3 regions of the Shinella sp. GW821-FHT11G07 genome follow, and region 1 is predicted to be linked to each of the others. Evidence: riboswitches for the same ligand, from Rfam matches in the RefSeq annotation. Region 1 holds a riboswitch; each other region holds the start of a gene.
The links. A riboswitch is a leader RNA that binds a small molecule or an ion and turns the genes downstream of it on or off. The one in region 1 is predicted to bind cobalamin.
Positions count from the first base shown of each region.

Region 2: another riboswitch for cobalamin. It lies ahead of AC1RT2_RS30860 (acyl-CoA thioesterase); the one in region 1 lies ahead of nrdH (glutaredoxin-like protein NrdH).
Region 3: another riboswitch for cobalamin. It lies ahead of AC1RT2_RS08000 (aromatic ring-hydroxylating oxygenase subunit alpha); the one in region 1 lies ahead of nrdH (glutaredoxin-like protein NrdH).

Region 1 is NZ_JBXARJ010000001.1:497,765-504,689, forward strand. It holds gene nrdE (class 1b ribonucleoside-diphosphate reductase subunit alpha) at 1-1,958, opposite strand, end outside; gene nrdI (class Ib ribonucleoside-diphosphate reductase assembly flavoprotein NrdI) at 1,955-2,350, opposite strand; gene nrdH (glutaredoxin-like protein NrdH) at 2,364-2,585, opposite strand; cobalamin riboswitch at 2,835-3,052, opposite strand; gene AC1RT2_RS02240 (hypothetical protein) at 3,336-4,622, opposite strand; gene AC1RT2_RS02245 (ABC transporter permease subunit) at 4,625-5,407, opposite strand; gene AC1RT2_RS02250 (SDR family NAD(P)-dependent oxidoreductase) at 5,491-6,279, opposite strand; gene AC1RT2_RS02255 (ABC transporter ATP-binding protein) at 6,293-6,925, opposite strand, start outside.
Region 2 is NZ_JBXARJ010000026.1:11,689-18,613, reverse strand. It holds gene AC1RT2_RS30885 (aldehyde dehydrogenase family protein) at 1-26, shown strand, start outside; gene AC1RT2_RS30880 (aldo/keto reductase) at 343-1,377, opposite strand; gene AC1RT2_RS30875 (LysR family transcriptional regulator) at 1,488-2,396, shown strand; gene AC1RT2_RS30870 (MFS transporter) at 2,633-3,895, shown strand; gene AC1RT2_RS30865 (LysR family transcriptional regulator) at 3,942-4,829, opposite strand; gene AC1RT2_RS30860 (acyl-CoA thioesterase) at 4,832-5,704, opposite strand; cobalamin riboswitch at 5,768-5,977, opposite strand; gene AC1RT2_RS30855 (DUF1852 domain-containing protein) at 6,358-6,925, shown strand, end outside.
Region 3 is NZ_JBXARJ010000003.1:315,058-321,982, reverse strand. It holds gene AC1RT2_RS08020 (FAD-binding oxidoreductase) at 1-787, opposite strand, end outside; gene AC1RT2_RS08015 (L-threonylcarbamoyladenylate synthase) at 800-1,774, opposite strand; gene AC1RT2_RS08010 (diguanylate cyclase domain-containing protein) at 1,936-2,994, shown strand; gene AC1RT2_RS08005 (DUF6656 family protein) at 3,043-3,648, opposite strand; cobalamin riboswitch at 3,948-4,195, shown strand; gene AC1RT2_RS08000 (aromatic ring-hydroxylating oxygenase subunit alpha) at 4,357-5,601, shown strand; gene AC1RT2_RS07995 (FAD-binding oxidoreductase) at 5,603-6,706, shown strand; gene AC1RT2_RS07990 (metallophosphoesterase family protein) at 6,722-6,925, opposite strand, start outside.

The DNA.
Region 1 (6,925 bases):
GCCGCATAGGTGTCGATGATCTTCTCCGGGCCGATCTCGTAGGCGTCCTGGTAGTAGTCGAGATTGTCGTTGGTCATGAAGGCGGCCGGGTAATAGACGCGACCTATCTTGCCCTCCTTGCGAATCTCGATCTTCGAGACGATCGGATGGATCGAGGACGTCGAGTGGTTGATGTAGGAGATCGAGCCCGTCGGTGGCACGGCCTGGAGATTCTGGTTGTAGAGACCACCTGTCATGACTGCCTGCTTCAGCTCAAGCCAGTCTTCCTGCGTCGGAATGTGGATACCCTCCTCTTCGAAGATGCCCCGCACCTTCTCCGTCGCCGGCAGCCACTCCGCTTCCGTGTATTTGTCGAAATATTCGCCGGAAGCGTATTTCGAATTCTCGAAGCCTTTGAAGCTCACGCCCTTCTCGACCGCCAGTCGGTTGGAGGCGCGGATGGCGTGGTACGTCACCGTGTAGAAATAGATATTGGTGAAGTCGATACCCTCTTCCGAGCCATAGAAGATGCGCTCACGGGCGAGGTAGCCGTGCAGGTTCATCTGGCCGAGGCCGATGGCGTGGCTGTCGTCATTGCCCTTCTCGACGGAGGGGACCGAGGAGATGTGGCTCATCTCGGAGACGGCCGTGAGTGCCCGGATCGACGTCTCGATCGTCTGGCCGAAATCGGGGCTATCCATAGCAGCCGCTATGTTGAGCGAGCCGAGATTGCAGGAAATGTCCTTGCCCATCGTCGCATAGGAGAGGTCGTCGTTGAACGCGCTCGGCTCGCTGACCTGCAGGATTTCCGAGCAAAGGTTGCTCATCGAGATGCGCCCGGCGATGGGGTTTGCCCGGTTCACCGTGTCCTCGAACATGATGTAAGGATAGCCGCTTTCGAACTGGATCTCGGCGATGATCTGGAAGAAGTCGCGCGCCTTGATCTTCTTCTTCTTGATGCGGGCGTCCTCGACCATCTCGCGGTACTTTTCCGTCACCGAGATCTCGGAGAAGGCGACACCGTAGACGCGCTCCACGTCATGCGGCGAGAACAGGTACATGTCTTCGTTGTTCTTCGCGAGTTCGAAGGTGATGTCGGGGATGACGACGCCGAGCGACAGCGTCTTGATGCGAATCTTCTCGTCGGCATTCTCGCGCTTAGTATCGAGGAAGCGCATGATATCGGGATGATGGGCGTTGAGATAGACCGCACCCGCGCCCTGCCGCGCACCGAGCTGGTTGGCGTAGGAGAAGGAATCTTCCAAGAGCTTCATCACCGGGATGACGCCGGAGGACTGGTTCTCGATCTGCTTGATCGGCGCTCCCATCTCGCGAAGGTTCGTCAGCGACAACGCCACGCCACCGCCGCGCTTGGAGAGCTGCAAGGCCGAATTGATCGAACGCCCTATGCTCTCCATATTGTCTTCGATGCGGAGCAGAAAACATGAGACGAGTTCACCGCGCTGCTTCTTGCCGGCATTGAGGAACGTCGGCGTCGCCGGCTGGAAGCGGCCGGAAATGATCTCATCGACGAGGTCGCGGGCAAGTGCTTCGTTGCCGCGCGCCAGCGCCAGCGCCACCATGCAGACGCGGTCCTCATAGCGCTCCAGGTAGCGCTTCCCGTCGAAAGTCTTCAGCGTATAGGACGTGTAATATTTGAAGGCGCCGAGAAAGGTCGGGAAACGGAACTTCTTGTCATAGGCGTGGTCGAACAGGTCGCGCACGAAATTGAAGGCATACTGGTCCAGCACCTCCTGCTCGTAGTAGCCCTCCGTCACCAGATAATCGAGTTTTTCCCTGAGGTTATGGAAGAACACGGTGTTCTGGTTGACGTGCTGGAGGAAATACTGCTTAGCGGCCAGCCGGTCCTTGTCGAGCTGGATTTTTCCACCCTCGTCGTAGAGGTTCAGCATGGCGTTCAGCGCGTGGTAGTCCAGCGCCGTAATCTCCGGGGCCTTGATCGGCTTGTCGAGCGTCATCGTGTCCAAAATCGTTCCAATCCATCTTTGACGTTGGCGACGTCTTCCGCGGTGCCCAAAAGCTCGAAGCGGTAGAGATATGGCACCCCGCATTTGGCGGAGATGGCATCGCCGGCGATCCCGAAGGTCGCGCCGAAATTGCTGTTGCCCGCGGCAATCACACCGCGAAGGTTTGCGCGGTTTTCCGCATCGTTGAGGAAGCGGATCACCTGCTTGGGAACGGCGCCTTTCCCGTCCTCACCGCAATAGGTAGGCACGACGAGCACGAAGGGCGCCTCCGCCTTCAGCGCCTCGTCGGCGCGGAGCGGAATGCGGGAGGCCGGAAGGCAGAGCTTTTCGACGAAACGACGGGTGTTTTCCGACCGGGTGGAAAAATAGACGAGCCCGCCCATCACCTGGCTCGCTTCAAGCCAGCGCGCTGATCATATCCGGGCGAAAGCCGGCCCAATGCTGCTCGCCGGCGATGACGACGGGAACCTGCCGGTAGCCGAGCCCCTGCACGAGCGCGAAGGCATCGGCATCCTCGGAAACGTCGACGACGCTGTAGTCGATGCCCTGGCGGTCGAGCGCGCGGGTGGTCGCGGTGCACTGGACGCAGGCAGGCTTGCTGTAGACGGTGATGGACATGGTCTTCCTCGTAATTGGACAATTGGGCGTGACAAATCGTTCAGCCATCCGCCGATGGCCGTTCGAAAAACTGGAGATGGGCAGATGGCCGCCTGAGACGGCCGGACACGAAACGCCGCTTACTCGCGCGGATGCACTGGAAACTGGATCGACATAACTTCACCCCGAAGTGATTATGCGGGACATACGGGGAGACGGGGCGCGACATCATTCCGCAACCCAACGCTCGCCTTCCGGACACCCCGCCCGTGGACATTCATGTACGAGGCAGGTCTCCTGGCTTGCGGGTCGCGGCATCCGTTCACCTTCCCAAGGCATTTGCGCCTCAGTGGCTTCATCGAACGAATGCTCGCCGCTTACAGTTGCGGGGGCAGCTCCGGTTTGACGCGGCCATCATGGCCGCCCCGGATTCCCGTCTTAGCCTTCGATCTTTTCGAATCGAAGGAACCTCGAACACAAGATATAGTAGACGAGGTAAAAAATGCGTCAACAGCTATGACGACTTATCAACGGTTTCGGTGCTGCACCGAAGTAGGCCGACCCCGCCCATCGGGTCTTTCAGCCAGAATTAGCCGCGTTCATCGATTGCGCCAATCCCTAAAACTGGCTTGTTTTGAACCGTCCGCCCGCCCCTACCAGGCATTCCTGCCCAGGCTTGCGCAGGCGCTGCGTGGAATCAGGTGCCATCGCAACACGCGCCTCACTGGCCATCATTGCAGCGTCTGAGACCTGGTCGGGATTGCCCTACGGCTATCTGTCCGTATCCGCCCTTGTTGCCGTCCGGCGAATGATCGTCGGGCCGAGCCAGCCGAGCAGCGGCAGCAAGGCAAGACCGAGCGCAAGGCTATCGTTACGTGGTTGCACCACAACGATATCCCGCCGGAAGGCGGCCGTGCCTTCTCCGCCGGTCCAAACTTCGCCACGCAGCGCGTCGATACTCGAAGGCACGGAGATCGCGAAGGCCGTCAGGTCTTCCTTTTCGCCCGTCTTGGCCGCGCGCACCTGGTAGCCGAACCCGGATCCTTCCGTCTGCACCACCTTCAGGCGGGCGAGCGGCAGGTTTAGCACATCGCCGTCCTGCCCGAAGCGGGCCTCGAGGCTATCAACCTGCGATGCCATGCGCCGAACCCAGATGTTTCGTCCTGCAACCGGATCCTGCTGCGGCGAGACGACCGGCATGTATTCCGTTTCGTCGAAACGATCCGCCTGCGATAGCGTCAAGTAGAAGGTGGAACCGGGTCGGGCGAAGATGCGCATATCCGCGCCGTTCGTGGCGATCGGCCGTGTCCAGCGCTCCTCGGGCACCACGTCGGCGACGGTGACACGGCGGCCGGCGATATCGACGACGTCGAGGCGGCGCAAGGTCTCCGGAACGGGCGTTCCGTTGACTATGAGCGCCATCTCGTACTGCCCTGCATCGAGGGCGAGACGGTAGGCCGTTGCGGGCGCCGTCACGAGCCGCAGGCTCGGCTTTGGCAGCGGGTCGGGCGGCGAGATGATTTCGACCGGCGCACCGCGAAGCCGCGCCGCCCCGGCTTCCAGCAACTTGCGCTCGTAGGCGCGTTGCTGCGCCTCGGCCTCGACATAGCGGCGAGCGAAGGTGCGTTCCTCCTGCTGGTAGGCGGTGTAGGCCGCAATGGCATCAGTGCCCCAGACGAGTTGGCCGCTGCCGTTCAGGACACCCTCGGGATAGAGGACGACATAGGGCGTGGGTTCGAGCTCCGCGGCCACCACACCATCCCGCATGACCCGGAGGGTGCCCGTGACATCCTGACGTTTCCTTTCGAGGTCGACATAGACCTGCCGGGAAAGCGGCCAGTAATATTCCTGCGTCTCGACGAAGGAGATGGCGCTGTCTTCGCCCGACAGAAGGTGTAGCGTCGGCGCATGCGAGGGCAGGAACATGTCCTTGAAGCCAAAACCATCCCAGACGCGACCGGTAATGATGACGGCATCCCGTCGTTCAGGCTCGATCGCTTTTGCAGGGCTGGCGGCTGATAGGCAAAGAAGGAGCAGGACGGCGAGGATTCTGCACATGCCTAGGCTCCCTTCCAGCGGGTAATGAGACAGGAGAGCAGCAGAAGCCCGGCCGTCAAAGCGACAACGCCGAGCGACTGCGCCACCGAAATCGCCTCCTGCGTGGCGAGCCGCTGGGCCAGAAAGGCGATGCCCGCAACGGGCGACAGCGCATGGAAGAGCGGCGCAGCGGCTTCCAGCAACGCCCGGAGATAAAGAGAAAACAGGCTCATGGTTTCCGCAGGCAGCGCCCGCAGCAGCCCGAGCCCCACGTCATAGGCCGCGAGCAACGCCACGAGCGCCAGATAGAGAACGACAGCGACGCGCACTGATCCCGTTGTCGCGGAAACGACAAGCCCCATCGCCATGACCGGCAGCACGAACAGGCCATTCGCAAGGATGGTGGCGAAATCGCCGGCACCCGTCACGCCCGCACCGAGGGGCTGTGCGGCAGCAAGATAGATGCAGTAGACGGCAACAAGTGCTGCAAGCACCACGAGTTCCGCCAGATATTTCGCCAGCACGATCGCGCTCGATGAGACCGGCCCGACCAGCAGTACCTCCAGCGTATGATGCTCGCGCTCCCAACTGAGCGCGCCGGCGAGCCTGAGCCCCAGCACAAGGCCGAGAAACACCACGACGAGAAGGTTCAGCCCCGCCAGCGGATCCGCCGTCACGACGACGGATTCGGTCTCGAACGTCTGAGCGAAACCGAATCCGTAGACATAGGCCATGAGGCAGAGTGCACTGGCGACGAGCCCGAACCACAACGATGCAAACTTGGCGGCCGTTTCGCGGCGGACCATCAGTAAGGCCTGACGGCCCATTCCAGGGGGGCGTAGTCTTGCTGCGACGGATGGGGGGCGGACATGTTCCATGGCGCGGCCGATCACATCACAGTGCGGATCAGGCCGCCGTCGATCCGGAGCGCTGCGCCATTGACGATGCCGGTGCGCGTGCTGCCGAGGAAGGTGACGAAGTCGGCCACCTCCTCCGGCTTCGACAGCCGCTGGATCAGTGAGGTCGGGCGGTTTTCCGCAACAAAGCGACGCTGCGCTTCCGGCGTTGGAACATCGGGATAGAGGCCGGCAATGAGATCCGCGACACCTTCCGTGCTGCATGGGCCGGGCAGAACCGAATTGACGGTGACAGCGGTGCCTTTGGTCGTTTCGGCAAGGTTGCGGGCAAGCGACAGCTGCATGGTCTTGGTGGCGCTGTAGGCGGGCATTTCCGGTGCGGGATTGATGCCGGATTCGCTTGCCATGAACACCACGCGCCCGCTGTTGCGCGCCAGCATCTTCGGCAGATAGTTGCGGGCCAGCCGCACACCACTCATGACGTTCACCTCGATCAGCTCGTACCAGCGATCGTCCCCGGCCTTGTAGATATCGACCGCCTCGTAGATGCCGAGATTGACCACCAGCACGTCGACATCACTGCAATTTGCAATGAGTTCGTCACAGCCCCCCTTCGTGCCGGAATTGCCGACGGCCTGTTCAAGCCGTGCATCCGGAACCTCCGCCCTTAAGCGTGCAACGGCCTTGGAGACACTGTCCGCGCTTCGGCCGTTGATGACAACGGTCGCACCCTCGCGCGCCATGGCTGTTGCAATGGCAAAACCGAGACCGCCGGTGGATGCCGTGATAAGGCAGCGCCTGCCGCTGTAACCGAGATCCATGTTCGTTCCCCTTTCAATGGACGAGCCCTGCGGGCTCTTGGCGGACCGGGAATTCCGGCCGGGTCAAATCGATGAAGATATCCTCCAGCGACGGCGTAGCCGCTTCGACGGAGAGGACCGTGTAACCCGCCCCCGAAAGAAGCCGGACGGCGTGCGCCCGTGCATCCCGCCCATCTTCCGGCGCCCGGCGGAGAAAGATCTCCAGCCGGTGCGGACCAATTTGGCGCACCCGCTCCACTTCCGGCAGGGCGCCAATTCGTTCCAGGCCCTGCGCCGCCGGCTCGTGGAGTTCCACTTGCAGGCTTGCTTGCGGCAGTCCTGCCGGAAGCAGCGCGGCCGGCCGGCCGGTTGCCAGAACACGGCCTTGCCGCATGAAGACGACGCTGTCACAAACCCGCTCCATCTCGGCCAGTTGATGGGAGGAAAACAGCAGCGTCACCCCTTCCGCCTTCATCTCGCGAAAGATCGCGCGCATGTCCGCAACGCCGGTCGGGTCGAGGCCGAGCGTCGGCTCGTCGAGGATGAGAAGTTCCGGCCGGTGCAGCATCACGCGGGCAAGGCAGGCCCGCTGCTGCATGCCGCGAGAGAAGTCGCCAAGCCGTCTCTCCGCTGCCGACGCCAGGCCGACCCGTTCGATGACCTCCTT
Region 2 (6,925 bases), on a different contig from region 1:
TCAAGACCGCCTACACCCTGGCGTGAGACAAAGGCTGTCCGGCTTTTCCGGGTAGTGGTGAGTATACTTTTAACAAGGTGAGCAGATTGCCTCCCGATTCGGAATTATGCATTAGCATGGGATATCGGGTCGATGGTTCGGCTCCTTTCAAGAGTTTTGCAATTCTTGAATCCTTGCTTATCACACCAAGTCGACAGGTCCAGTTTGGCCAGGCCGTCGCCATTCTCGTGAAAAGGCCGGGCAAAATCACCCGGCCGGTTTCTTAGTAAGTGGTTATTGGCGGAGATCGTACTCCCAATTCTGCAGTGCCGTACGCACCCGCTTGTCAGAATGGGAAGGGGATCACACCGTCGGCGGGTTCAGGCGCGCAAAGCCTTGCTGGAGGTGATAGGGGAAGTACGGGTAGGCGGCGGTCTTCCGGCTGGCCTTGTCGAGCTGCGCTGTCTGGTCCGGGGTCAACGACCAGCCCATGGCACCCAGGTTCTGACGTAGCTGCTCTTCGTTGCGGGCGCCAATGATGACGCTTGAGACCGTCGGGCGCTGCAGCAGCCAGTTGATGGCGATTTGTGGGATCGTCTTGCCGGTTTCACCCACCAGTTCGTCAAGCACATCGACGATGTCGTAGAGCTTTTCGTCATCGACCGGCGGACCGAACGAGGCCGTATCATGCAGGCGGCTTCCGTTCGGCCAGGCTTGGCCACGTCTGATCTTTCCGGTGAGGCGCCCCCATCCGAGCGGACTCCAGACGAGCGCGCCGACGCCCTGATCGAGCCCAAGCGGCATCAATTCCCATTCATAATCGCGCCCCACCAGCGAATAATAGACCTGATGAGCGACATAGCGCGGATAGCCGCCTTTCTCTGCCGCTGCCAGCGACTTCATCAGTTGCCAGCCGGCGAAATTGGAAACGCCGACATACCGGATTTTTCCACCGCTCACCAACGTGTCGAGTGTCGACAACACCTCTTCGACGGGTGTGAAGGCATCGAAGGCGTGCAGTTGCATCAGGTCTATGTAATCGGTACCCAACCGGCGCAGCGCATCGTCAACGCCCTTGATCAGGCGCGAACGCGAGGACCCGGCATCGTTCGGGCCGTCGCCCATGGGCAGCGCCATTTTGGTGGAGATCAGAACGTCGCTGCGCCGTCCCTTGATCGCCGCGCCGAGCACTTCTTCGGAAGCCCCGTCCGAATAGACATCTGCCGTGTCGAAAAGATTGACGCCCGCCTCCATGCAGATGTCGATAAGCCGGCGTGCCTCGGTGTCGTTGCTGTTGCCCCACGCGCTGAAAAGCGGCCCTTTGCCACCGAACGTCCCGGCGCCGAAAGACAGCGCGGGAACGTTCAACCCGGACGATCCAAGCCGTCTGTATTCCATTGTTCGAACTCCTTTGTGCGAGCATGTCTGCGTTGGCAAATCGAAGGTGGTGTCTTGGGGATTTGATAGATAGACCATTTGCAGGAACATCATTTGTGAGCTGAAGTCACATGGCGCGACAACATATCAATCGCTCCGGCGAAATGGCCGTCTTTGTCAGGGCTGTCGAACTCGGCGGCTTCTCAGCAGCTGCTCGCGAATGCGGCATGACGCCATCGGCGGTGAGCAAGCTGGTGCAGAGGCTCGAAGAGAGGCTTGGCGTTCGGCTGATCAACCGGTCGACGCGTCAATTGCAGTTGACGCCGGAGGGATGCGCATTTCACGAGCGCGCGGCCAGCATCCTCGCCGATATCGATGATGCGGAGAGGCAGGCAGCGGCCGGCGACACCCCTGCCGGCCGCGTTCGCCTCAACGCCAGCGCTTCCTTTGCTACGCATGTGCTGATGCCGCTTCTGCCGGACCTTCTGGGTTCGTTTCCGGAACTCGCCGTCGACATTATCCAGACCGACGCTGTCGTCGACCTGATGGCCGAGCGCGTCGATATCGCGATCCGCGCTGGTCCGCTGAAGTCGTCGACGCTGATCGCGCGCAAGCTCGGCAGTACGTCGATGACCATCGTCGGGGCGCCGTCCTATCTCGAATGCCAAGGCAAGCCGGAAAGCTTGGACGACCTCAGAACCCACAACCGCCTGAGCCTGAACTATGCCAGGGCTGTGGATGGATGGCCGGTGATAGAGAACGGTTTGACCATCCAGCTGCCGCCAAGCGAAAGGGTGCGAGTGAGCGACGGGGAGGGGCTGCGCCGGCTGGCGCTAGCAGGTGTCGGATTGGCGCGGATGGCGACGTTCACGGTCCGCGACGATATCGCTGCCGGGCGGCTGGTGCCAGTTGCCGAGCACCTCAACCCAGGAGATCGCGAGACCTTCCATGCGGTGTTTCAGGGCCAGGGCGGTACGCTTCCGTCCCGGGTGAGGGTGATGCTTGACTTCCTGGCGGCGCGGGCGCGACTTTCCGACTGAGGCGGATGCTCAACTGAGCCAACAAAGGATCAGTGGTTCTGATCCCTTTAAGACCGCCGACGTTGCCCCATCAAACGGCCCCCCGAATGGCAAGTTCAGCCAGTTGGACTTACCCAGTCTATCGGGTGAGCCAGACAACAAGTGCCACGGAGCTAAAGGTCCAGATTGCGAGCCCTATCGACACTGTAAAGCCAATCGCATTCAATGTACAAAACCGGGTTGAAGACGGACTCGACATGGCAGATTTGGAGAAGCGGATGAGCGCGCCTAGTGGAATCGAAGTCGGCGGCGTCGATTCAAACTATGCCTGGTTACGGCTGGTGCTCACACTCATTCTTGGCACTGTTGCGTGCGTCGGCAATTGGTCGATCGTGGTGGTGCTGCCGACCCTCCAACTCGAGTTCGACACGTTGCGCGGCGGCGCCTCGCTGCCTTATACCTACACCATGCTGGGCTTCGCCTTCGGTGGGGTGGCGATGGGACGCCTCGCGGATCGGGTCGGCATTGTCGCACCGGTGCTGATTGGCGCTTTTCTGCTCTGCATCGGCTATATCGCCGCCGCCTTCACAAGCAACATTTGGCAGTTCGCCGCGATTTCCGCGGTGATCGGCCTCGGCTCCGCTGCTGGATTCTCGCCGTTGATTTCCGATCTGTCCCACTGGTTCCGCAAGCGGCGCGCACTTGCCGTCACTTTCGCCGCCTCGGGTAGCTATCTCTCCGGCGCGGTATGGCCGCTGATCATCGAGCATTTTGTAACGGCGCAGGGCTGGCGGGCCACCCATGTCGGCATCGGCCTGTTCGTCCCTTTGGTGATGGTGCCGATCGGACTTCTGCTGAAGCGGCGCCTGCAGACTGCGGCTTATGCCGAGGCTGATGCGGCGACCGAAGCGGCGCGCGAGGAACTCGGCCTCAAGCCCAATGTGCTGCAAGGCATTCTCGTCGTCGCGGGGTTTGCGTGCTGCATGGCGATGTCGATGCCGCAGGTCCACATCGTGGCCTATTGCGGCGATCTCGGGTACGGCGTCGCCGTAGGCACGCAGATCGTGTCGCTGATGCTCGGCCTTGGCGTCGTCAGCCGTCTCGCTTCCGGCGTGGTCGCGGACCGGATCGGGGCCGGCCCGATGCTGATCCTCGGCTCCTCCATGCAGGCGGCAGCACTGCTGCTTTATCTGTTCTTCAACAGCCAAGCCTCGCTCTATGTGATCTCCGGCTTGTTCGGGCTGTTCCAGGGCGGCATAGTGCCGATGTATGCTGTGATCATCCGCCAGTTCCTGCCGCCACGTGAAGCCGGCATCCGCATCAGCCTGGTGCTGATGGCGACGGTGCTCGGCATGGCATGCGGGGGCCTTGCTGCCGGCTACATCTTCGACGCGACCGGGTCTTACCGCCTGGCGTTCCTGCATGGTTTCCTGTGGAACGTCGTGAACCTTGTTCTGGTGAGCTGGCTGATCCTCTGGCCGAAGTTACGTCAGCCCAGGCAGGTTGCGATCGCGCGATGAACGCTTGCAAGGTTCAGACGTTCCAGATGGCCTTACACCTGAAACGTCACGCCGATGTCTGGCGTGACGTCGCGAGAAACCCGGCGATGAAATCGACAGTGTCGTCGCCATCTCTTAATCCGAGATGGATGCTTTTCTGGATACCGCTCTGACCAATCCGGACGGGGCAGACACCGAGCGCCGCTGCTTCTCGGCGCACTAGCCAGCTGGGAATGGCGCTGACCCCGCGCCCTGCCGCCACGAGCTGGAGCATCATTTCCGTCGTCTCGACATTGCGGTGATGTCGCGGCCGGCAATTGGCGGGCACCAGAAATTGCGTGAACACGTCCAGTCGCTCCGGCGGTACCGGATAGGTGAATAGTGTCTCATTCAGCAGATCCGTAGGATCGGCATGGCGTTTCAGCGTCAGGAGATGATCGGCCGGAACGGCAAGCACCAGCTCATAGTCGAACACTGGAACATAATGAATGCCGGACGTCTCGATCGGATCCGGCGTGATCAGGATATCGATCTCGTACCCCGTCAACGCCGCCACACCGCCGAAAGCAAATGATGTCTTCAGTTCCAGGCCCACATCCGGCCATTCCATGAGATAGGGCTTTGTGACCCCCATAAGCCACTGGTGGCATGGGTGGCATTCCATGCCAATCTTGAGCGAGCCTCGCTGGCCATGGCGATAATCCGACAGGACATCCTCGGCCCTTTCAATCTGGGGCAGAACGCGCTGTGCTAGTGTCACGATGTAGCGGCCAGCCTCTGTGAGACGAAGGTTGCGGCCGTCCTTTTCCCACATCGCCACGCCGTAGCGCTCTTCCAACTTGCGGATCGTATGGCTAAGAGCCGACTGGGAGACGTTCAGCCGCTCAGCCGCAGCCGTTAGGCTGCCCAAACGGTCGACTTCACGCAAGATCGATAGATGTTGCCTGTCCAGCACGGTTATGCCCGCCCGTGATTAAAGGTAAGCGATTCCGCTGTGGCGCTATCGCGAACAGGAACCGGCCGGTGGTCTTTATCGACCGCCACCATGGTGAAACATCCTGTGGCCGTAACATGCCTCTCGCCGGTCAGGAGGTTTTCGGACCAAAGTTTCGTCTCGATGGACATGGAGCTGCGTCCCACGCGCTCGACGCGCGCTTCCGCCTCGACAATTTCACCGATCTTGATTGCTCGTGCGAAATCGATGCGCTCTGATGAGGCGAGGACGACCAGCTTGCCGGAGTAGCGCGACGCTGCAACGAATGCGGCTTTGGTCATGTAGGCGATCGCCTCGCCCCCGAACATCCGGCCGACGCTGTTTGCCTGATCCGGAAAGACGATGTCGACCATGAAAACGGTGTCCGTGGCGTTCAGAGTTTCCGCTGCCGCGAGCTCGGGCAATGTATAGTTCGCCGCGTGGCCGCTCTCCGGTATCGCGACCATATGGAAGATGCCGCGCGTACAGGTGTGTCGCTGGCGACCGACTATGGTCTCCGCCGCCATCTCGACCTCGACCGTCAAGGAGCGCCGTCCAGCCTTGACCGGTCTGGCCGTGAACTCAACGATGTGCCCGATCCGTGCGGGTTGCCTGAAATCGATCCGCTCGCAAGAGGCGGTCACGAAGGGCGCCCGCCCGAACCGGGTTGCCGCTATGAAGGCTACGCGATCCATGAGAGCAAGTCCGGCTCCGCCGAACAGAGTGCCGTGATGGTTGGTATCTCCGGGAAAGACGATATCGATAAGACTGGTTGCGGAGCCGTGCTCGACAGGCTTTTCTATGGTCGCGATCTCTGTCATCTGCACTGCCATCAGGTTGCGGCCGGGCAGCGGCATGACGCAGAGACGACGGCACGGGAGTGCTTATCGCGAAAGCGGCACTCCGGGACACCCCGCCCGTGGACGTTATCTATCGCGGCAGGTCTCCTGGCTTGCGGGTCATTGCTTTCGTCCGTCTTCCCGAGGTATGCCTCAGTGACATGGATGGACGTTCGCTAGCCGCTTACAGTTGCGGGGGCAGCCTCGGCTTCAGGCTTTGATCAAAGCCCTCACCGAATTCCCTCTTAGCTCCGGACTTTCATCCGCAGAACCACGATGACGAACCAATGTCTCATGTCGCCAGAGCGGTCAAGGCGTCTATCACGGAGGCATGGCGGATGTGGAAGGTGCCCCCGCGCCTATGTCCCGTCGGTTTTGCGTGCTGAACGGGCATTCGAGTACCTCGATGTCTGAAGGCGGCTCGTGAGATACCGTCATCTCCGCATTTTTTGTCTCTGGCTTCGGCCTCAAATCATGAGCACGGCTCATGCTTCCGTGAGATAATACCATTTTTTCTCGATCGATCCCTCAGGCATAAACCGCACACCACTCGTATGTCTGGGCGGTGTGAACGCTGCCGACTGGGAATATAGAAAGTAATGTCCGGTGTACCCTGAAGTTTACGTAAATAGTCTTAGGTTTTTTCTCGGGAAACAGGGCGCGTCGTCGTGATGAATAGCGATTTCGATTTTAATATTAAGGTAGTTCAATTAGACGAGGAATATCACCCCTCAGAAAATACGCGCATTACGACCAATTTTGCTAATTTGGCTAGAGGGGAGAGCCGCCGAGAGAACCTGCACAATGCGCTGACGATGATTGACAACCGTTTCAACGCTCTGGCGCATTGGGATAACCCCAAAGGTGATCGTTACTCTGTCGAGCTCGAAATCATTTCCGTCGAGATGAGCATTGGCGCCGGAGGCTATAGTGATGCCTTTCCGCTCATTGAAATATTGAAAACAACTGTTGTTGATCGCAAAACGAACGAACGTATTGACGGCATCGTGGGCAATAATTTCTCCTCTTATGTGCGCGACTACGACTTCAGCGTGTTGTTGCCAGAGCATAACAAAAATCGACCCGGGTTCAGCACGCCGGATAATTTTGGCGATCTGCATGGAAACTTGTTCAAGTGCTTCCTGAATTCAAATGCTTACAAAGAGCATTTCAACAAGCCGCCAGTCATATGCCTAAGCGCATCAAGCAGCAAAACCTATCATCGGACGGACAATCAGC
Region 3 (6,925 bases), on a different contig from region 1:
GGCGCGGCATCAGTTCGAAGCCGGTGAGGGCAGGGCCGCAACGGCTTGAGGCGCGCTCGAAGAGGGTGAGGGCATCCGCAACCGATTTCAAACCGGCAAAGGCGACCTCGTGACCAAGGGGCCGCGGGAAAAGCTTGAGCACCGCCCCGGTAATGATGCCGAGCGTGCCTTCCGCGCCGATGAAGAGATCGCGCAGGTCGTAGCCCGTATTGTCCTTCTTGAGGCGACGCAGCCCGTTCCACACCTCGCCGGTCGGCAGCACGACTTCGAGGCCGAGGCACAGCTGGCGCATATTGCCATAGGCGAGCACGGCAGTGCCCCCGGCATTGGTGGAAAGGTTGCCGCCGATCTGGCACGAGCCTTCCGAGCCGAGCGACAGCGGAAACAGCCGGTCGACCGCTTCGGCCGCCTTCTGGATGTCCGCCAGCACCGCGCCGCCATCCGCGACGATGACATTGCCGACCGGATCGACATCGCGGATGCGGTTGAGGCGGGAGAGCGACAGCACGACATCGGCTGCACCCTCGCGCGGCACGCTGCCGCCGACATGGCCGGTATTGCCGCCCTGCGGCACGATGGCCGTGCGGGTTTCGGTGGCGAGCGCCAGGATGGCCGAGACCTCTTCAACGGAACCGGGCCGCAGCACCAGTGGCGACGTGCCATGATAGAGCCCGCGGCTCTCGATGAGATAGGGGGCGATGTCCCGGTCTTCGGTGAGCGCATAGGTCTCGCCGGTAATGGCGGCGAAACGGGCGATCAGGTCGGGAGAAAGCGTTGCCTGGGCCATCACGTCTTCCTTTTAGCCGCGCGGGGCGGCCGCGCGCTGCAAACGGTCGTTGATCGCCTCGCCGAGGCCATCCGACGGGATCGGCGAAAACGCAATCGAGCCTGCGCCCGCCGCATCCGCCTGTTTCATATAGCCGAACAGATTGGCGGCGGCTTCCGCCAGATCACCGCTGGGGCTCAAGTCCAGCACGAGCGCAGCATCGGCCTCGCCGGGGAGTATCCTGCCGCCGAAGCGGATCAGCACCTCGCCCGGCCGTACGTCACGGGCATTCAGCCGCACCGGCGCGTCGGGCGCGTAATGCGAGGCGAGCATGCCCGGCGCTTCGATCGTGGCGCCCGCCGTGTCGTTGCGCAGCACCGGGCGGCCGGTGACGCGCTCCACCTCGACCGCATCCAGCCCGCCGGGCCTGAGCAGCCGGATCGTCTCGCCCTCGACCTTGAGGATGGTAGATTCAAGCCCAACCACAGCCGGCCCGGCATCGAGCACCAGCTCCAGCCGCGCGCCAAAATCCTCGGCAACATGCCGGGCGGTCGTTGGGCTGATACGGCCGGAGGTATTGGCGCTGGGGGCCGCCAGCGGCCGGCCGAAGGCGGCAAGCAACCGGCTGGAAAAACCCGTCGGCACGCGAATGCCGACCGTATCGAGCCCCGCGCGCGCCAGCGGGTGGATGGCGCTCTCCGGCCGGATCGGCAGAATGAGGGTCAGCGGGCCGGGCCAGAAGGCCTCTGCAATCTGTCGCGACAGCGGATCGAAGACGGCATGTTGCTCTGCCATGGCAAGATCGGCCATGTGGCAGATCAACGGATTGAAGCGCGGTCGCCCCTTCATCTCATAGATGCGGGTGATCGCCAGCGGATTGGTGGCATCGGCGGCAAGGCCATAGACCGTTTCCGTAGGGATTGCGACCGGCACGCCTCGGCTCAGCACCTCCGAGGCTCGCACCAGCGCCACCTCCGGTTCCGTCCGCGTATCGATGATGTAAGCCATGTCGCCCTTCCGTCGTTTCCGGCCTCCTTTACAGGGCTTTGGCGGCAAATGCCAAGGGCACAGGCGGATTGCTTAAAATTCGAATGATCGGGTTAGAAGGGTCGAAAGAGCGGCCTGCTATGGGTGAGGTGAACACTCCCGCACGCAGGTCCCCGCACCAGATGACTCACAAGAAATCCTCGACGACCGACATCGCCCTGCGCGTCGCAACGGCCATGAAGCAGATGGGCATCGATGGCCTGCCGCGCAACTACGAACTGGTCTACGAGGCCTATGCCGGCGCCAATCCGGATCTGGTGCGCGATTTCGTGGCGCTCGGCAAGTACAAGACCCAGGCCATGCTTGATGAACTCGGCCGGAAGTACCTGCCCCACCAGCATGAGGCCGGCGTGCTGCAACGCTCTGCCGGTGCGATCAGCGGCGAGATGAGCAATTTCATGGACCTTCTCAGCCAGGAGCGGACGTCGCTTTCCGACTACGGCCGGCTGATCGGCGAGGCCTCGCAGGTCATTCAAAAAGCGGGCGGGGTGGATATGCTCGGCGGTTCGCTCGAGGCCCTGCAGCGCGCGACCGAACAGCGCGTCAGCCACACGGCGGAAATGGCGGCAAAGGTCGCCGCGCAATCGGTCGTCATGGAAGGCATCCAGAAGGAGATGGCGGATTTCGAGGCGATGAAATTCATCGACCCGCCGACGAAACTCGGCAACCGCCGTGCCTTCAATAAGGCGCTCGCCCGCGTCTATGCCAATCCGGACTTGCCGATGCTCTGCGGTGTCGTCGTCGCCGAGGTCGATGCAGACCGCCGTTTCTCGCCGGCCCAGATCGAGGCCCTTTCGGACCATCTCGTCACCTTCTACGGCGGCCTCATCCGCCAGGCGTTCCCGGCCAACGATCTCGCCGTGCGCTTCGACGGCCTGCGCTTCGGCTTCCTGTTCCAGACGTCGGACGAGGGTGAGGTGACACGGCTGGTCGATCTGTTGCGCGCAGCGTTCCAGACGGTTGCGCTCCGCGATCCCCGTACCGGCCGCAATCTCGGCCACCTGACCTTGTCTGCCGGTGTGTGCATGTCGGACCGCGCCGACAGCGCGCTTGACCTCGCATCGGCCTGTGACCGGGCGCTCTTGGAGGCGAAGGGCGCCGGGGGTGATCTCGTCGTCGTCTACGGACGCGGCGACGAAGTGCCGGCGGGCAAGGAATGGATGCTGTACCGGGCGTCCTAGAGAAGTTCCGGCAAGGGTGCACAGCGGTTTTGCGTGCCGCGAAATGCTCTAAAGCGCGCGGATGATCTTGCGGAGTGCCTCGTTGCGGGCACCGAGCATCAGCACGTTCTTCATGGCAAGCTTCGGGTCGTCGGTGCGGAAGATCACGCCGTTGCCGCGCACCTTACGGTCGATGGTGAGGCGGCCTTCCTCTTCCGTCGGGGTGATCGCGATGGCGAAATACATGCGGCCGGGCTTCTTCGAAATGCCGGCGAAGAACTGTTCCCCGTCGCCGATCTCGGCACGGAAATTGGTCATGTAGAAGGCCCATTGCACGTTCGGGAATTCCGCAAAGCGGGAATTGGCCACCGTGATGTGGCAGTAGCCTAGATGCGGCGTCTCGGCCAGCGTACGGTGGAAGATCAGCTTGGGAAACTGGATCGTCTCATGAAAGCCGTTGATACGGTCATGCGTGACGCTGCCCGCCCGCTCCAGCTTGCGGCCGGTGCGCTCGGCCACTTCCGGATAGGAGAGGTAACGCTTCTCGCTCGGGCTCCAGTTGACGTCGCGGTCGATACGGCCGGTCCGGAGAAATTGCGTGTGTACGGCTGCTTTCGGCGGGTTCGCACGCTTGTAGGCAACGGCGTCGTAATATCGAAATTTCGTCTGCTGCACGTGGCGGCACTCCATCCTCGCGCCCTGATCGCAGACGAGTTTAGGAAAACGTCGTTAAGCAATCCTTGCTGTCGCACTCCCAATTCCTGTCCCGGCAACATCGTGGTCGCAATATGACAAGCGTGTGATGCTTGGCCACAGCATCGCCATTGTCGAGGCAATGCGCCGAAAAATTAGGCATATCGCTTTGGTATGACTGGAGAAAGTTACCCCGCCACGCCCTGGCTCTTCTGGAAACAGCTGTCGTCAAATCAGGAGGCCATGTCGTTTTCCGACATGTTGCGCGACGATTCTTGCGTTTAGATAGGAACACTCAAGGTGCCATTCCTCAGGGAGGGTGGAGAATTGGGAAGCCGGTTGAATTCCGGCGCTGCCCCCGCAACGGTGTTGGAGCAAGGTGCAGCAGAAGCCACTGGACGGGAGGTCTGGGAAGGCGCTGCACTGGTTCGGAAGGCATGACCCCGAAAGGTTTTCGACTTTTTGGACGCGGTCATGCCCGACAAGAACACTCCTCAGCCCGGAAACCAGCCTGGAGAAACGATCGTGACTGGCTGCGGCGGGCGGCCGGGAAGCGTGCACTCCGTGCGGCTTGCCGCCTGGATGCCGTCTCCTTCCGTGCGCCTCATCCGAAAGCAGTTCCAGGAAAAGTGTGAAGCGGTTTTCCGTTCGGAATTGCGTGGCAATAATTTGGATATCTGAGGATCCAGCATGGACATTCGCAGCGACGTGCTCCGCAAGCTCAAGAACCGGCGCGACGGCTACAGCCTCGAGCAGGCCTTCTATATCGACCAAGACCACTACAAGCTCGACCTGGAGACGATCTGGTACCGCGACTGGCTGTTCATCGGCCATGACTGCGAGATTCCCAAGGCCGGCAACTATTTCACCGTGCAGGTCGGCGACTATCCCGTCGTCGTCACCCGCGACCGCTCGGGCACGGTGCGCGCGCTGCACAATTCCTGCCGCCACCGCGGCTCGCGGGTGTGCACGCAGAACAAGGGTTCGTCTGCCAAGCTCGTCTGTCCCTATCACCAGTGGACCTACGAACTGGACGGTTCGCTGCTCTTCGCCCGCCACATGGCGGAGGATTTCGACAGGACGCAGCACAGCCTGAAGCGCATGCATTGCGAGACCGTCGGCGGCTACATCTTCATCTGCCTTGCCGATGAGGCTCCGGATTTTGCGCCGTTCCGCGCCATGGTCGAGCCCTATCTCGCCCGTCACCGCCTCGGGGAGACCAAGGTCGCCTTCGAAAGCACGATCATCGAAAAGGGCAACTGGAAGCTCGTCTGGGAAAACAACCGCGAGTGCTATCACTGTGCCGCCAACCATCCGGAACTCTGCCGCACCTATCCGGAAGCGCCGAGCGCCACCGGCGTGCAGGGCGCCAAGGATGATCCCGTGATCGCCGAGCATTGGGCGAAGTGCGAGACTGCCGGCCTGCCGAGCGAATTCCGCATGTCGCCGACCGGCCAGTTCCGCGCCGCCCGCATGCCGCTCATCCAGGATGCCGAGAGCTATACCATGTCGGGCGCGCGCGCCGTTGCACGTCCGCTGTCGAGCGACGTGCCGGAAAGCCATATCGGCACGCTGCTGCTCTTCCACTACCCGACGACGTGGAACCATGTGCTGGCCGACCACGCCATCACCTTCCGCGTGCTGCCGCTCGGCCCGGAACTGACGCAGGTCACCACCAAATGGCTGGTCAACAAGGATGCCGTGGAAGGCGTCGACTATCGTCTCGACGAACTCACCCATGTCTGGACCGAGACCAACGACCAAGACCGCCGGATCGTCGAGGAAAATGCCTTCGGCATCCGCTCGCCGGCCTACCAGCCCGGACCTTATTCGCCGGAAGATGAAGGTGGCGTCATGCAGTTCGTCGAGTGGTACGCCAATTTCATGATCGAACGGCTCGACGGCGCCAAGCAGCCGCTGCCGCGGGTGGCGTGAGATGACGATCGCCAGCCATTTCCGCCATTTCGACGAGCTCAATCCCTGGCACGATCGCCACAACCTTCTCGAATGCGTCGCCGCGACCGTCGAGACGACGGATGTGATGACCTTCACCTTCCGTTCGGATCGGGACAACTGGTTCCGGTACCTGCCGGGCCAGTTCGTCACTCTGGAGTTGCCCGTCTCCGAAGACGAGCCGGTGATGCGCACCTACACGCTGTCCTCGACGCCCTCGCGCCCCTTCTCCGTCGCCGTGACGGTGAAGGCGCAAAAGAATTCGATCGGCACGCGGTGGATGTTCGATCATCTGAAGCCGGGCATGAAGCTGAAGGCCTTCGGACCGCTCGGCGACTTTTCCTTCGTGCGCTATCCCGCCGAAAAGTACCTCTTCATCTCGGCCGGCTCCGGCGTCACGCCAATGATGTCGATGACCCGCTGGATGTCGGATTGCGCACCGCAGTCGGACGTAGCCTTCGTCACCTGCGCGCGCAGGCCGGACGACCTGCTGTTCAAGGCGGAACTTGAATGTCTGGCGGCCCATATGCCGAACCTGGCACTCGGTTTCGTCGTCGAGGGCCACAATCCGCGCGATGGCTGGCATGGCCTGCGCGGCCGGATCGACGCGGCGCGTCTGTCGCTGCTGGCACCAGACTTCCGCGACCGCACCGTCTTTTGCTGCGGCCCGGAACCGTTCATGCGCGGCGTCAGGGATATGCTGAAGGTCTGCGGCTTCAACATGGAGCGCTACCACGAGGAGAGCTTCCAGCCGGCTGCAGCGCCGGCACCAGAGGAGATCGCCATTCGTGCCGGCGCCGGCGAGATCGAGGTCGATGCCAATGCGGTGGCCACCATCTCCTTCACCATGGCCGGCAAGGAAGGCAAATGCCCGCCCGGCCAGACGATCCTGCAGACGGCGCGCGCCGCCGGCGTGCGCATCGGCGCGGCCTGCGAGGGCGGCCTGTGCGGCACCTGCCGTGTCCTGAAGATTTCCGGCGACGTGGACATGCGCCACAATGGCGGCATTCTCGACGACGAGATCGAGGAGGGCTACATCCTCGCCTGCTGCTCGCGGCCGATCGGGGATGTGTCGATCGAGGCGTGACGGTCGGTATTCGACCTATCCATCGTCGGTGGCCGCGACTTCGATGAAGTCGATCGGTGCACCGGCGATGTTGTCGTCGAAAACTGCACAGACGAGCTTGCCGCCGAACACGCAGGCGCCATCGACATTCGTGCGATTGCCAACGGTCTGGGGATTGGATTTCGACGGCGTGTGTCCGTGTACCAGGTGCTTGCCCCAATAGTCTTCTGGCTCATCGGA